2 regions of the Moritella sp. F3 genome follow, and region 2 is predicted to be linked to the other one. Evidence: predicted binding sites of a transcription regulator. Region 2 holds the regulator's gene; the other holds the start of a gene.
What was found. Region 2 encodes LexA, which represses DNA repair genes until DNA is damaged. Its sites were predicted from a motif close to TACTGTATNNNNATACAGTA; they were not measured.

Region 1: the regulator LexA is predicted to act here: its motif matches at 1,612-1,631, upstream of recA (recombinase RecA).

The regions. Positions count from the first base shown of each region.
Region 1 covers NZ_BLRL01000007.1:60,152-67,030, reverse strand. The annotation lists gene mutS (DNA mismatch repair protein MutS) at 1-1,483, opposite strand, end outside; gene recA (recombinase RecA) at 1,662-2,720, shown strand; gene JFU56_RS13360 (PepSY domain-containing protein) at 2,882-3,520, opposite strand; gene traF (conjugal transfer protein TraF) at 3,788-4,054, opposite strand; gene traF (conjugal transfer protein TraF) at 4,300-5,604, opposite strand; gene JFU56_RS13345 (YjaG family protein) at 6,125-6,709, shown strand.
Region 2 covers NZ_BLRL01000013.1:108,326-118,851, forward strand. The annotation lists gene JFU56_RS18165 (chorismate lyase) at 77-673, shown strand; gene ubiA (4-hydroxybenzoate octaprenyltransferase) at 690-1,550, shown strand; gene plsB (glycerol-3-phosphate 1-O-acyltransferase PlsB) at 1,670-4,105, opposite strand; gene lexA (transcriptional repressor LexA) at 4,303-4,926, shown strand; gene JFU56_RS18185 (STAS domain-containing protein) at 5,169-5,456, shown strand; gene JFU56_RS18190 (response regulator) at 5,466-5,828, shown strand; gene JFU56_RS18195 (chemotaxis protein CheA) at 5,831-7,888, shown strand; gene JFU56_RS18200 (chemotaxis protein CheW) at 7,906-8,436, shown strand; gene JFU56_RS18205 (protein-glutamate O-methyltransferase CheR) at 8,429-9,277, shown strand; gene JFU56_RS18210 (chemotaxis response regulator protein-glutamate methylesterase) at 9,316-10,380, shown strand; gene JFU56_RS23245 (methyl-accepting chemotaxis protein) at 10,367-10,526, shown strand, end outside.

The DNA of each region.
Region 1 (6,879 bases), on a different contig from region 2:
AATGTACTGGTACCTGATCTGATTGCAGGCGGCTCACTTCGATGAAATAACCGTGTACGCGGTTATAACCCACTTTTAAAGTCGGAATACCGGTCTGCTGTTTTTCACGTTCTTCTAACGCGTGTAAGTAATCAGTCGCGCCTTGGCTTAGTTCACGCCATTCATCGAGTTCTTTATTATAACCAGGGGCAATCACGCCACCATCTCGAATTAATACCGGAGGGTTGTCGATAACCGCAAAGCTTAATAACGTTTCAAGCTCACTAAATTCACCAGCGAGTTGTTGCAATGAAATTAAGTGTTCTGCTGTGTGCTCCGCAAGCAAAGTTTGCAGTTCTGGCAATTGCTGGAATGCATTACGTAAACGTACCAAATCGCGTGGACGAGCAGATCGCAGTGATAAACGGGCAATGATACGCTCGATATCACCAATAGTACGTAGCACGGGTTGGATGCTGTTTAATGCGCCAACATCCAATAACGATTGAATGCTCGATTGGCGTTGTTCTAATACCAAACTATCGCGGACTGGTTGATGTAACCAGCGTTTTAGTAGGCGACTACCCATCGGGGTTGAAGTATGATCAAGTATTTCTGCTAGGGTATTATCAGTGCCGCCAGATAAGTTTTGCGTCAGTTCTAAATTACGACGTGTCGCAGCATCCATGACGACCATCTGCTCGGTTTGTTCAAGCTTGATGGCTCGGATATGCGGCAATGCGGTGCGCTGGGTTTCTTTGACATACTGCATTAAGCAGCCTGCTGCACATAATGCGACAGGTGAATTTTCAACACCAAAACCAACCAAATCTTTCGTGCCAAACTGTTGGCATAAAACGTTGCGGCCAGTTTGTAAATCAAACTCCCATTCAGGACGACGACGTAGACCTTTAAGATGTTTAATATGTTGAACAGATTCAAACGACTCACAATACAACAACTCAGCAGGCTCCGTTCGCTGTAGTTCTGCCAGTAAGGTTTCTTCAGAGTTAAACTGGTTAATCAGGAAACGACCACTGCCCATATCAAGAGTCGCATAACCAAAGGTACTACCGTCATGAAATAGTGCGGCGAGTAGATTATCATTACGCTCGGTTAATAAGGCTTCATCACTGACGGTGCCTGGTGTCACAATACGGACTACTTTGCGTTCAACTGGGCCTTTTGAGGTCGCTGGGTCGCCAATTTGCTCACAGATAGCAACCGATTCGCCACTACGTACTAGCTTTGCTAGGTAGCCTTCCAATGAATGATAAGGAATACCCGCCATTGGGATAGGGTTACCATTTGACTTACCACGCTTGGTTAAAGAGATACCTAAAAGCTGCGAGGCCTTTTTAGCATCATCATAAAATAACTCGTAAAAGTCACCCATACGATAAAACAATAAGATATCGGGTTGCTCAGCTTTTAACTTAAAAAATTGCTGCATCATAGGCGTGTGATTAGGTAAGTCTTTAGGTGCAAGAAAGTCAGGTTGCATAGCGGCTCGGTTCTGAAAAAATAATTGTAGCTATAATAACAATGCTAAAGCATGGTGGCGACTGTATTTTCTTATAGATAAATATGCGCTATGAATTATTTTTAAAAAAATATTATTTTATTGCTTGATACTGTATGAACGAACAGTATACTTAGGCTATAAAATTAAATACTCGATTATGCCTCAGGGGAATAAAATGGACGCGAATAAAGAAAAAGCCTTAGCTGCTGCACTTGGACAAATTGAAAAGCAATTTGGTAAAGGTTCGATCATGAAGCTAGGTGATAACCGTACCATGGATGTGGAAACAGTTTCTACTGGTTCACTTTCTCTTGATATCGCATTGGGTGCTGGTGGTTTGCCGATGGGACGTATCGTAGAGATCTACGGTCCTGAATCAAGTGGTAAAACGACGTTAACATTAGAAGTTATCGCATCTGCACAGCGTGATGGTAAAATCTGTGCCTTTATCGATGCTGAGCATGCACTAGATCCTATCTATGCTGGTAAGTTAGGCGTTGATATTAATGAATTATTAGTATCGCAACCAGATACTGGTGAGCAAGCATTAGAAATTTGTGACATGTTAGCACGCTCTGGCGCTGTTGATATTATCGTAATCGATTCTGTAGCGGCACTAACACCAAAAGCTGAAATCGAAGGCGACATGGGCGATAGCCACATGGGTCTGCAAGCACGTATGTTATCGCAAGCTATGCGTAAACTAACGGGTAACTTAAAAACGACTAACACTATGTGTATCTTCATTAACCAAATCCGTATGAAGATTGGTGTAATGTTTGGTTCACCAGAAACAACAACGGGCGGTAACGCACTTAAATTCTACGCGTCAGTACGTTTAGATATCCGTCGTATTGGTTCAGTGAAAGACGGCGACGAGATCACGGGTAATGAAACACGTGTTAAAGTTGTGAAAAACAAAATTGCAGCACCGTTTAGACAAGCTGAATTCCAAATCCTATACGGTAAAGGTTTTAACCGTAACGGTGAATTAATTGACCTAGGCGTTAAAGAAAAACTAATTGAAAAAGCCGGCGCCTGGTACTCATACAAAGGTGAGAAAATCGGTCAAGGTAAAGCGAAATCAACGCAATTCCTTATCGACAATCCTGCTATTGCCGCTGAAATCGATGGTTTGATCCGTGATAATCTGCTTGGTAATAAAGAGGAAGAAGTAGCAACTGTTAATACACCTGAAACTGAAAACGAATTTTAATTTGCTGTCAATTTACACTGCCTATCATGGGTAATAGCTAACGGTTAGTTTTAATCGGCGAGTGTAGATGACACAAATATGATTAATGAAAAAGGCTAGTATGCGAATACTAGCCTTTTTGTTATTTTTTATTTAGGTTATTAGCCTAGGTATTAGTTAGGTCATTGTTTAGGGCGCTTCATATCGACTTCTGCATCGACTTTCCGCATCGATTTTTTGACCATGACCACCCCCGTCAACGCCATTAATGCCAATAATCCCAAGCCGATATAGCCAAACCACTGATCAAATACCTTATTACCCGTCCAGCGTAGATAGTGAATATCATACATAGTGTTGAAGAATCGACTGTCCGCACCTTGTTGGCGCAGGCTTAGCCGTGACCAGTCAAACATCAGCTTTACCTTCGTATTCGTCACTGCGACCCCATCTTGATAGCTTAATACTGAGCCATAGCGTGCTGGATTATGCTTTATCGCATCTTGTAATAAATTGATGATGCTTTGTGAGCTTGGCTCTGACAGCGTTTGGTTATCTAAAGGATTAATGTGTAGCCATTTATTAGCTACTTTAACCCGATAGTGACTGCCTAAAATGCTGCGATTAATCGCGATAGCTTGCCACTCAACCAGCGGCGACAGCGGTAAGGTCGAATCGAGTGGGTAACTGATTATTTGTAATTGTTCATAGGCATTTTTATAGCCGGGTTTAACTAAAAAAAAGGCACCAGTAAGCGCCCATAAAACCACTGGTAATATTAATAAATAGCCAAGGTAGCGGTGTAGTATGTAAATATTCATTCGGTCTATTAAAGAAAGAGTCGTTGCCGCTATTTTACGGTTTAATAATAAAAAGACCAGTTTAGGGCATTATTATCAATGCCTTTTATGATTAAATAACATTTATTTTTACATAAGGCGCATTGGTGATGCACTAGAATGTGAAAGATGTCTGAGCGACCATTCCATAAGTATTGTCTTCGCTGATCATACCCGTTACATCAATATTAAATGCACTTAAAGGTGATAGCCCCATACCAAATGTCACTTGGTTACTGTCGTTTTCATTTAAATCATAGCGGAATCGAGCGAACCATCATCAGTAATTTGAGCGCCTATCGCAGGGAGTAGTAACCCAAAATCATCCGTTTGAGAATAACGAGCCAGTAGCGCAGGATTCATTAAGGGGGCACTGAGATAGTGTGCGGATGCGACACCCGTGCCACCCATCGCATCACTGCGTGATTGAAAGTACTGTTGGGCTGCGTGGAGTGATGATATATAACTGCTAGAAAGGGTGAGATAAATGAGCGTCGACAGTGTGTGTTTCTTCATTGCGTATCCTTACAAGTTCGAGATTGTTATCGCGGGCTCGATGCAGTACGGCATTCTCTAAATCGACCTGTGTACTTATAGAGGATAAGCGTAAATATATTTTTTGACGGTTATTGATGCGAGTTAAATAACACAAAAGCACCTTCTAAAAGGTGCTTTTAACATGCATTAATACAATGTATTGAAAACTATCAATCTGGGTGCATTTTGTGGTGTTATTTTATTATGTGATCATGCTCAATAATTTAAAATTTAGCCGATACTTGTAATACAAATCCGTCGATACCGTAGGGTGCATCGTCTCCAGTGGTCTTTGCTGAATTGAGGCCGCCATCGCTAAATCCACCGTCTTGATAGACAGTATAAGCACCGTTTTTACTGACTGTTGCTGCAAGGTCTATGTGGACTAAGTTCATTGGTGAAATACCAAAACCTAAAGTATATAAATCTTCGCGGATATCATTCAAATCATGACGAATACCAGCGCGTAATTGTAAGAAATCAAATACATTTGCTTCAATACCTGCGCGAGCATAGCGAGACTCACTGTTACTTTCAAAACCAATGGCATCATTTAAGTCCATTTCTGCCGTCAATGTTGCATAGTTATGGTGCAGTGAAAAACCCGCTGTGACCAATGGCGCTAGTGTGAACAGCATTTTTTCATCGGCTTGGTTGATCCCTTTATAGGCTGTTGTTTCTATTTCTAGATCTTTCTTTAGCATGTTACGACCACTGACAGCTACTCGGAAAGTATCATAAAAATCAATCGCAACACCGGCATCAAGGTTGAAATGGCTTTGCTTGTCTAAGCCATCAAGGAAGCCATCTTCAAATTCAGAAAGGCCATCGTCATTGATTGAAATGTCATAACTGTAAGTATCGATACGTTGATATTTTGGTGATATGCCAATAGAGACTGTGGCGATATCTGCATCCCAATTCATTGATAGCGCGAGGCCTAGATCTGAGATGGATACGCCTGCCAGGTTAACTTTACTATCAAGATCCCCCAAATTTTGGCCATTGGCTAAGTCAATATCACTTTGACTGACTTTCGCTGTAGCGATGCTCGTCATGTAAGAGTTACCGAAGAAAGCCATTGATAAAGCCTTGCTTGGTAATGCAATTGCAAAGCTCGTTCCCGCATTGACTCCCATGCGCTGGCCATCAAATTCACCCAGTGCATTAGCATAGGCAGCGGCAGTTAATACATTGGTATTATTGTCATAAGCATCTTGGGCTGTTTTGACATTATCTAGCGCCCCTAAAAATGCACTAGAAGTGTCGGTTTGGACACCAAAAGAAGTTGGCGCATAACGTGGATTACCATCATCACTATATGGAATAGCAGGCAAGATAACACCAATGTGATCTGTTTTACCTTGGCCTAATAATGCAGGGTTTACAAACGCAGCTGTTACAAAATCGGAAGATGCAACACCGGCACCGCCCATTGCATCGTTACGCGCATCAAAATACAACTGAGCAGCAAAAGTGGTTGGTGCAATCGCGCACGTAAGTGCTGAAATAATAACTATACGTTTCATATCAATCCCTGATTTTATCATGTGTCGATTAATCCGTTAATCAACAGCGTTTTGCGAGAATAAACCTTAAGTGATGTTTATTACTTGATGAACAAATATTAGCATTGGATGGGCTGAACTTAAGTTTGATGTTAAGTACTAGTTTATGGGATGGAATTTGTGATCTTGATCTTTTCGTTTGAATTAACGTCGATTTCGTGAGATTGGTTTGGTCAGTCTTGTATCTCTTTAATATAGCGAGTATAAATAGCTGAACTCATCACGAGATACTAAATTTTTTAATCCGAACACTGTATCCAGCATGTATTGGACCGAGTTGAAGTAGCAAAGTATGAGGTAATGATTTCATACTTTATTATCCTTTTGCCGATATAGATGATAATCGAACTCGAGTGGGCATTCTCACAGTGACCTTTAAATAAATAGCTTAAGTTAATGGCTTTAAGTAAATGTCGTCTTAAATTGAGAATGTTTAACTATTATTGAAAGAATGAAAACAATAAATTAAGAGGTTATTTCTGTGCTAGAAACAAACTATGAACAGCAATTATTGAAATTATTACCTTGGCAGAAAGTTAGCTTTATTACGGCACTTGCTGAACGTAGCTACCCTAACTATAAGTTATTTTCTGAAGCCTGTGAAACAGGAGATGCGCCGCAATTTCGTTCATCACTGGATCTGTTTTGGGAGTCGCTAACAGTTAAGAGCAGTAAGATTAACTTTGCTATTCAATTAGACCGATTCGAACCAATTATTCCAAATGTCGATAAATTTGATGTTTATGGTGTTTATCCGGCGCTTGATGCTTGTGTCATACTGAACAGTGCATTTAATAGTTTAGTTGGACCAGATCCAGACGTGAACGAAGCTGTTAATGCTTCACGTGTATCTATTGGTACTGTCGCGAGTTATTTGGAAGCGCTAGCAGGCGAAGAACTTGATGAAGACGAAATGTTTGCTGATGAACTAATGAAAGAAGAGTTTGAATTTCAACAAGCGATTTTAGACCTATTAACCGTACAGAAATCGCCTGATAGTATAAAAGCAATACGCCACTGTGCCAAAAATGATGGCATTTCTAATATTGGTATTACCTTAGATTAATTAATTGAAATATCATTAAACAGGCGTCAGCACTGGTATTCAGGGCTGTCGTGGCTGGTTGTCACGAAAATTGTAATGGCTTTTTTATGATGTTTTTTTGTACATAGAGTGGGATTAGTGTGAGCGCCACCTCATTTGTTGATTATTCTCTCAGCAATTGACTGAAATAA
Region 2 (10,526 bases):
TGTCCCGACTTACAATCTTAGCCTGAATAGCAGATAATTATGCCTGATTTTGTTGTTAGAAAAAGTAATTTATAATATGTCAGATAATATAAATAATAAGCAGATGCGTGAATCAAGACCAGCTCATTATCCGATTGGTTGTGATGCTAACTGGCTATGGCCAACTATATTGGCAGAGAATTTGTCTGCTAGCCTTTTTGATTGGTTGGTTGATACAGGCTCGTTAACGGCAAGGTTGAAGCAGTATTGTCAGGCCTTTACGGTCGAAATACTTATTGAAGGCAATTATCCATTATCCGATGATGAAAAAACAAAATTAAACCTAACAGAAAACATTGGCTTCGTACGAGAGGTATTACTAAAACTCGACGGTATTCCTTGGGTATTTGCGCGCAGTGTTATGCCGCTTAATGCCTTAACGGCGCCGGGTGGTGAACTTGAAAAATTGGGTGAACGTTCATTAGGTACGGTGTTATTTAGTGCGCCGGATATGCAGCGTAGTGAAATTGAAATCGCAGAGTTTGATGCTCACAGCCGCGTATATGAATTAGCGAGTCAACTTACCTCAATACCGACAATGTCGTTATTTGGTCGTCGTTCATGCTTTTTATTAGCGGGTAAATCATTATTGGTATCTGAAGTTTTTTTGCCTGACGCACTGGCATATAAATAATAAGGACGTAAACGACATGTCATTAATGACAGAAAAAGTAAAAGATTACATACAGCTTACTCGCATGGATAAACCCATCGGCACCTTGCTATTATTGTGGCCGACGTTATGGGCGTTGTGGATTGCAGCTGAAGGATTACCAAAATTAGATGTGCTGCTGGTCTTTACACTGGGCGTGATCTTAATGCGTGCCGCTGGCTGTGTGATTAATGACTTTGCTGACCGACATGTAGATGGTCATGTAAAGCGCACTGAAAATAGACCGATGGCAGCTGGGCGTATATCAAGTCGCGCTGCGTTAACATTTTTCTTTGCGTTGACCTTGTTAGCTTTCTTGCTTGTTCTGACCATGAATACATTGACTATCATGCTATCGTTTGCGGCAGTCGGCCTTGCTGCATGTTATCCATTTATGAAACGTTATACTCATCTACCTCAGGTAGTACTTGGTATGGCATTTGGTTGGGCTATTCCAATGGGTTTTGCGGCGCAACTTGATACCGTTCCGAGTTATGCCTGGTTATTATTTGTCGCTAATATTTTATGGACAGTGGCTTATGATACGTTATATGCCATGGTCGATCGTGATGATGATTTAAAGATTGGGATTAAATCTACCGCTATTTTATTTGCTGAAAAAGATAAACTGATTGTGGGACTGTTACAGCTATCATCGCTGTTATGTCTTGGTATGTTAGGTTGGTTACTGGTATTGCCAAGCGTGTACTTTATTGGTTTGACTATCGTGGCCGGATTGTTTGTCTATCAACAAACCTTGATTGTTGAGCGCGATAGAGCTTCTTGTTTTAAAGCTTTTTTACATAATAATTATGTGGGTATGGTTATCTTTATAAGCTTGGTTTTAAGTTATTTATAGGTAAAGGTTGACGATACACAGAATAATAAAAAAGGAGCCGAGGCTCCTTTTTTATTATCTTCAATATCAAATATCAGGCCGTTGCTGATTATATAAATCAAAGGTCTTCGGCATTAATGCTAGGCGTTGTTAGATTGCTGACTGAGCATTACATCTGAGATCGTTTGTTTTACTTCTAACGTCGTTAAATTTCTAACAGTGTTAGCTAACAGACTGATCTTATCTGCTTTCGCGGTACCTGTATCGGATAAGTAATGCAGTTCTTGCAGCTTATCAATAAAGATGGTCAGTACTTTCTTATCAAAGAACTCTGGCGCGCTCACACCATTGAGTGACGATAGACGCTCGGCAATCAACTGACTACGATCTTCAAGGTGAGTCCGTTCAATTACTTGGTCATGCTCTAATACTGTTAGTACGATTGCATAGCGCTGTAATGTTTCTTGGATGCTGGCAGCAAGTAGCTTCAATGACATGAGGCGTTCGTTCACCGGAGTGACGATATCATTGTCATTGTTAATCAATCCTTGTTCTTGCATTTCAGTTAACGTGTTATTAATGCAATCACTTAACTCATCTTTTGAGTACTTCAAGAATAGTTCAGCTTGAATTAGCGGGTAAAGTTGACAAACTTTAGCGTTAATATCTTCGACTGTCGTTGTCGGTGTATCTGCCACGATCGCCGCAATTAAAGACGGTAGCGCAAACAAGTGTAGAATATTATTACGATAGAAAGTTAATAATACGGCTTGCTCGTATGACATAGATAGCATTTGTCCTAAGCTATCTTCACGTACGGTGAATTTTTTCAGTGATATTGCTTGATCTAGAATTTCTTCTGCACTATTTTCTGGCAAGGTACTGAATTCACTATAAGGGTTATTGCGTAATAGTTTTAGGTAGCTATCAATTTGCTGTACTAAAATTTCTCGGCTTAAGGCCTTATGTGGTGCAGCGTGTAAAATGAGTGCACAGATAGTTAATGAGTTCACCGCGGCTGCACTATTGATATTTACCATGACTTTATTGGCAAGATCACGAGTGGTTTGCTGTAACCATTGCGGTTGCTCTTCGACAGGCATATTCATGTCATCGCGCCAGTTTTCAACGTGTTTATTTAAATATTGATTCAGGTTGATTGGTTCACCAAAGTTTACAAATGCTTGGCCGTAATTTTTCAATTTTTTAGCGATACCAAATACCTGGAACATACTTTCTTTTTTCTTATTGGCACCAGACAATTCTTTTACATAGGTGCTTACTTCCATCACATGATCGTAGCCTAGATATACAGGCACTAAGGTGATTGGTCGGTTTTGCTCTCTTAACATCGCTTGTAGCGTCATGTTAAGCATACCTGTTTTCGGTGGTAATAAACGTCCTGTACGGCTACGCCCACCTTCGGTAAAGAATTCAACCGAATAACCTTTCGAGAATAGCAAACTTAAGTACTCTCTAAAAATGGTCGCGTAAAGTTTGTTGCCTTTAAATGTACGACGCAAGAAGAATGCACCACCACGGCGGAACATAGGCCCAGCAGGGAAGAAGTTAAGATTAATACCGGCAGCAATGTGCGGTGGAATCAAACCTTCATTATAAATCACATAAGAAATAAGTAAGTAATCCATGTGGCTACGATGACAAGGCATGAATACAATTTCATGGCCATCGGCTGCAAGTTTACGCACTTGTTCGGCATTGTTTACTTTGATACCGCTGTATATTTTATTCCATAACCAGCTCATGAAATTACTGGTGTTTTTGACGAGTTTATACGAGAAGTCACTGGCAATTTCATCGATATAATCGTTGGCGCGTTTTTCAGCTTTTTGTGCTGAAATGTTATGTTCCGCTATCTCAACTTGAATCGCTTTTTTTACTTCTGGATTACGTAATAGTTGTTCAAACAATTGGTAACGATTTGGTAGTTTAGGACCCGACGCCGCTAACTTTTGACGACTAAAATGGATCTTCGCAACACGAATTAATTTTTGTGCGAGTTTCTCGTCACTACCGTGTTGATCAGCCATGAAACGCAGTGACACAGGATTATTAAAGCGAACTAAGTTGTCTTTACGGTTCAGTCCGACGATTAACGTTTTGCGCAAGCGGCTTGGTGAAATACTGTTAGCTAATGATAGCAGTGGCACTTGGCCTTCTTTTCCTGGTGCACGGCCCCAAAATAATGCTACTGGCATCAATTGAATGTCGAGGACTTTATCATCTTTGTGTAAACGTAATAATTGTTGGAATTCATCAAAAAATACGTCGGTATTTTTGGTCTTGCCAAACAGTGGGGCTGGATTATCTAAGCAAACGTGGCTAGGAATAATTACACCGTTAACTTTGATTGGTGTGAGCGGATCGGGCAGGCCTAGTTCTTTACAGGCGCGTTGTAATGCGACGAGATCCGTCATCGATTTAGTTTTCAAAGCATAAACAATAGGACGCGTTAAATCTAACTTTAACGCATCAACTGGGTTATCTGGTACGTACTGAGATTTAACTAAGCCGTTAACGAAACTTCGACTTAACATTGACGGTGTTTGTTGCATAATGGTTATCATTCTGTTATTTAAAGTGCGAGAGTGCTTACTCCAATAATATCAGATACGTGGCTATAAATCTGTGTTTAAGCACCAGCAAGCGGTTAATTCATTATTATTTTGATATACCGACTGCTTATATTGCAAACTTGATTATACTGTATATAATTACAAGAAACTGTATATAAAACCAGTTAGGGTTCATAATGAAAGCATTGACACAAAGACAAGCAGAAGTATTTGAATTAGTTAAGCAGCATATTAAAAATACCGGCATGCCGCCAACCCGAGCTGAGATTGCGAAGGAACTTGGTTTTCGTTCGCCGAATGCTGCCGAAGAACATTTAAAAGCATTAGCCCGAAAAGGCCACATTGAAATTTTAGCGGGTACCTCTCGCGGTATTCGTTTGTTGGTTAATGCTGAAGAAGCCAGTAATGAGAGTGGATTACCTTTGATCGGTCAGGTTGCCGCTGGTGAGCCAATTTTAGCGCAAGAACATATTGAGGCGCATTATAATGTTGACCCATCAATGTTCACGCCAAACGCTGATTTTTTATTGCGTGTTCGCGGCGAGAGTATGCGCAACATTGGTATTATGGATGGCGATTTATTAGCGGTACATAAAACTAAAAACATCAGTAAAGGCCAAGTTGTTGTGGCACGCGTTGACGATGAAGTAACCGTGAAACGTTTTGAACAACAAGGCTGTGAAATTTTACTGCATCCTGAAAATGATGAAATGAGCACGATACGTGTTGATTTAAACTTCCAAAGCTTTGATATTGAAGGTGTTGCTGTGGGTATTATTCGTAATACTGATTGGATGTAATCACGCTTTACCTTGGTTGTTTTGAGGATAGATAGTTAATAATCTTATGACTATCTATCTTTTTATTTTGTATTTTCCGCCGTCTATTCTTGTTCTCTCATCTTGTAAACGACTTTAAATGTTGTCTTCACATCACAGTTCTCTCTATCGTCCACTTATTTATAAAATCCTTTCCTATACTCAACACGAGTTATATTAATAATTTATTTTTTAATACGTTTGTGTAAATACAGGATTAATTTATGGAACAAGCCCCCATCACCATGGAACTCGGTGAAAAGATCGATATCTCCGCGATCTCGAGCCTTAAAGCCACGCTTGATTCGTTGCCTATTAATACCGAACCTCAACTTTTCGATGCACGTTACATCACGCATATAGACAGTGCATCTTGCCAACTTTTTTATGCTTATGCTCAACACTTAGCATTACATAATACGACACTGGTGTTTTTATCTCCGTCGGATAAATTTATGACGGTGGTAAAAGCGTTAGGATTTGAAACGGATTTTAATTACGCATCAATGTGAGGCACTCTAATGAAACGAATATTAGCTGTAGATGATTCGGTATCCATTCGTGAAATGGTCTTATTCACTTTAAAACAAGCAGGTTATCAGGTCGACTCGGCCGTCGATGGGGTTGATGGCTTAGCCAAAGCCAAGACTGGCCATTTCGATCTTATTATTTCAGATATTAATATGCCACGTATGGATGGTATTAGCTTAATTAGTCAATTACGTAATGAAAGTGCTTATAAATTTACGCCGATTCTGATGTTAACCACAGAATCTGGTGCGGATAAAAAAATGGCCGGTAAATCTGCTGGCGCAACTGGCTGGATCGTAAAACCTTTTAACCCAGAAAAACTCATTGCTACCGTACAAAAAGTATTGAGGTGAGCATGGATATCGATCTTAAGCAGTTTCAACAAGTGTTTATTGAAGAATGCCGAGAAGGCTTGGAGGTAATGGAATCCGAGTTACTCAAGCTCACTCCGGGTAACGTTGATAGTGAAGTTATTAATACCATTTTTCGGGTCGCGCATTCGATTAAGGGGGGCGCTGGTACATTCGGTTTTAATCAATTAACCGAATTCACGCACGTTGCTGAAACACTGCTTGATGATTTACGTGCAGAAAAAATAACGCTTATTGATGGACACATTAATCTTTTTTTACAAACAAAAGATTGTTTAAGTGCCTGGATCCAACTGTTAGCGGAAGACTCGCAATCAATCCCAGAGGCGGCCGAAAGCCTCAAGCAACAATATAACCAATTTTTACAGCTTGATACGAATCAAAACACATTAGCGGTTGAGGATGATTTTGTTATTAAAGGAAATCCATCAGCGTTTAATGAATACGATGATAATACTTGGTTAATCCACTTTATTCCCGGTCAGGATATTTTAAAACAAGGTAATGAACCGCGATTAATTTTTGCGGAATTAGCTGAGATGGGAGAGCTTAAAGTAACACCTCAATGTAAAAATATTCCGACATGGAAAAATGTAGAACCTGAGGATATCTATGTAAGTTGGGAACTTGAGTTAGTCAGTTCGGTGAGTGAGGCGCAAATAAAAGAAGCATTTGAATGGGTGGAAGATGACTCTACGATAACGATCAATCGCTCTACTGCGTCAGATGAATCAGCAGACAATAAAATAGTAATAGTGAGTGATAAATTAAGTGAATCACCAGCCTCTGCAGCTGTTACGAAAAATATTGCTGCGCCTAAATCGGCAGAAACAAATTCAATCCGGGTATCAATCGATAAAGTGGATGCGTTAATCAATATGGTTGGTGAACTGGTGATCACACAAGCCATGTTAGGTGAGCTTGGGCAAAACTTTTCAGCTGAAAGATTACCGGCATTAAAAAAAGGTCTTGATCAGTTATCGCAACATACTCGAGAAATGCAAGACAGTGTGATGAAAATTAGGATGCTACCAATCCAATTTGCTTTTAATCGTATACCAAGAATGGTCAGAGATTTAAGTGAACAACTCGGTAAAAATGTATTACTGAGAATGCATGGAGAGGAAACTGAGCTGGATAAAATTATGCTTGAGAAACTCTCCGATCCAATTGTACACCTGGTTCGTAATGCTTTGGACCATGGTATTGAAACGATTGCAGAGCGAAAGTTAGCGGGTAAAAGTGACGTCGCTTACCTTGATATAACCGCTTTTCATCAAGGTGGTGAGATCATTGTTGAGATCCGTGATGATGGCCGTGGGTTAAACCGCACGAAGATCCACGCAAAGGCGATTGAGAAAGGCATTGTTAATAAGGACTTAACTTACAGTGATAATCAGATTGATGAACTTATTTTTGCACCCGGCTTTTCAACTGTCGAGGAGGTAAGTGACATCTCTGGCCGTGGTGTTGGTATGGATGTTGTGAAACGTAATATTGAATCACTCGGTGGCGGCATTAAGATTGAATCTACAACGGGTATAGGCAGTTGTTTTTCAATTCGCTTACCTTTAACGCTTTCTATTATGGATGGTCAGTTGGTAAAAATTGGCAGTAAAACTTATATCTTACCTATCATGTCAATTATTGAATCCTTGCAGTTAAAAACAGGTATGGTCACCAAGTTGGCCGATGATACCGAGGTATTTAAACTGCGTGATGAATTCATTCCTATTATTCGCCTTTATCAAGTACTGAATCATGATTCGAGCCTTGAGCATATTACTGATGGCTTATTAGTGGTTGTTGAAAGTGGCAATAATAAATATGGCCTATTAGTCGATGATTTAGCGGCGCAGCAGCAGGTCGTTATAAAAAACCTCGAAGATAACTTTATGAAAGTAAGTTGTGTTTCCGGCGCGACTATTTTAGGCAATGGCACGGTCGCATTAATTTTAGATATTGGAGATATTATCAAACGCGTGACAACTGAGCGCGATAAGTACCAACAAGCAGGTCTGCGTGCACACGTTGCTGCTTAAGATAGGAGTGAATATATATGGATAATAATACGCTGACCGATACAGACGAACAATCGACACAGTTTTTGACATTTATAATGGCAGAGGAAGAGTACGGCGTCGAAATATTAGACGTACAAGAGATCCGAGGTTGGGAATCATGTACAGAAATACCCAATATGCCTGCGTATGTTAAAGGTGTGATTAATCTACGTGGAACGATTGTACCGATCGTTGATTTACGACAGAAGTTTGGTCTAAAAAACATTGAATACAGTGCGATAACCGTGGTTATTGTCGTGAAAGTATTAGTTGATGCTAAATCTAAAGTGATGGGACTTGTTGTTGATGCGGTTTCTGATGTCCATACCATTGCACATTGCGATATTAACTTGCCGCCACAATTAGGCTCAGATAATGGCCCTAGTGTCATTCGTGGTTTGGTATCAATCAAAGATAAAATGGTGGTGTTATTAAGCTCTAGTTTATTGTTAGATTTAGAACAATTTAAAAATATTGAAAACCTGAGCGTACATAATACACAGCCAGCGATGGTTGCCAATGGTTAGCCTCTCTACACCACTATTGGGTGGTGCTATTCACGAGTGTGGAGCTGTTAACCTGATTATGCAGGATGCGGAATTTAACTATCTCTCGCAATTGGCTTTTCGAGAATCAGGCATTGTCATCAATGAATCTAAACGCGATATGCTTTATGGCCGAGTGATGAAAAGGATACGCCACCTTAAATTAAATGGATTTACTGCTTATTGTCAGTTATTACAAGATAGTTACGCTGGTGAATTGAGTGCGTTTATCAATGCTATTACCACTAATTTAACCGCCTTTTTTCGTGAAGAGTATCACTTTGATTTTTTAAAAAAGGTGGCATTAGCTAATTTTAAACATCATAACCAAGACAAACGATTACGCATATGGTCTGCAGGGTGCTCGACAGGTCAAGAACCTTATTCAATTGCAATGAGTGTTCAGGGACAACTTCCTGATTGGGACGTTAAAATATTAGCGACTGATTTAGATAGTGAGGTTTTATGGCGGGCACATCAGGGAAGGTATGATGATTTGATGGGGGTTCCGCTGCATTATCGCTCGCAATATTGCGCTGATATGGAGCATCAACATCGCTATGGAATGGATGATGAAATTAAACAGTTGATAGCCTTCAAACAATTGAATTTATTATCTCCATGGCCGATGAGTGGCCTATTTGATGCGATTTTCTGTCGTAATGTTTTAATTTATTTTGATAATGAAACCAAGCGGAAATTGATACAACGATTTTACTCAAAGTTAAAACCAGGTGGTTATCTTTTTCTTGGACACTCTGAAAGCCTACAAAGTTCGAACACTAAATTTAAGTTAGTCGGTCAAACTATTTATCAACGCTAAATCTGCCACCATGTTGATGGTGCTATAAGGACCCGTTTATGCAGAAAATAAAAGTACTTGTTGTCGACGACTCTGCATTAATGCGCAAAATACTAACCACACTACTCAGCTTAGATTCAGATATTGATGTCGTGGGTAGTGCGATTGACCCTTTTGATGCGCGTGACAAAATAAAACAATTACACCCAGATGTATTAACGCTTGATGTTGAAATGCCGGGTATGAATGGTTTGGCTTTTTTAGATAATTTAATGCGATTACGTCCCATGCCTGTTGTCATGGTATCAACACTGACATCGCAAGGTGCGCCAGTGACATTAAAAGCACTGGAGTTAGGTGCGTTTGATTTTATTGCTAAACCGACGGATAAGAGTACTCAATCATTGGGACTTTTTGGTGATGAACTTTGTACCAAAGTTAAATTAGCCAGCTGTGCAAATTTACGTGTTATGCGAGAGCCTATCCCCACGTTATTGACCAGCCAAGCAGTGCAAGAAGATAGATTAATTGCTATTGGTGCATCCACGGGGGGAACCGAAGCCTTAAGGGAGTTATTAACTCCGCTAGTCCCGCCTTTTCCGCCTATTGTTGTTGCCCAACATATACCTAAACATTTTAGTGGTGCATTTGCAAAGCGCCTCAACGAACATTGCCGTTTAACTGTGATTGAAGTAACGAGTGAAGAGGTCATACAGCAGGATCATGTATACATAGCCCCAGGTGATTGCCATTTAAAAGTGCAGCGTTCGGGACGCCGTTATACTTGCCAATTATTTGATGGTCCGGCGGTAAATCGCCACAAGCCATCTGTTGATGTGTTACTTGGTTCGGTCGCTAAAGTCTATGGTGATAAAGCGATAGGTGTCATGTTGACTGGCATGGGTAAAGATGGTGCAGAAGGGTTATTAGCGATGCGTGACGCGGGTGCTTTAACAATTGCGCAAGATGAGGCTTCATCCGTTGTCTGGGGAATGCCGGGTGCCGCGGTTAGGTTGGGGGCTGCGATGGATATATTAAGTTTATCAAAAATTGCACCGACGCTAGCGACATTGGTAGAGAGAAAAATAGCGAAAGTGAAAAGGACGGCTCATGACTCGATTTAATTTATACCAAGGCGTTACATTATTGCCACTATTAGTGATGTTGGTGCTACAGCAATGGCTTGCTTCCGCTGCGATTGTAGTGACACTCATATTGGTATTAATCACGGTGTTTTATGCAGCCAGTAAACCGTTAGTGCAGCAAGTTG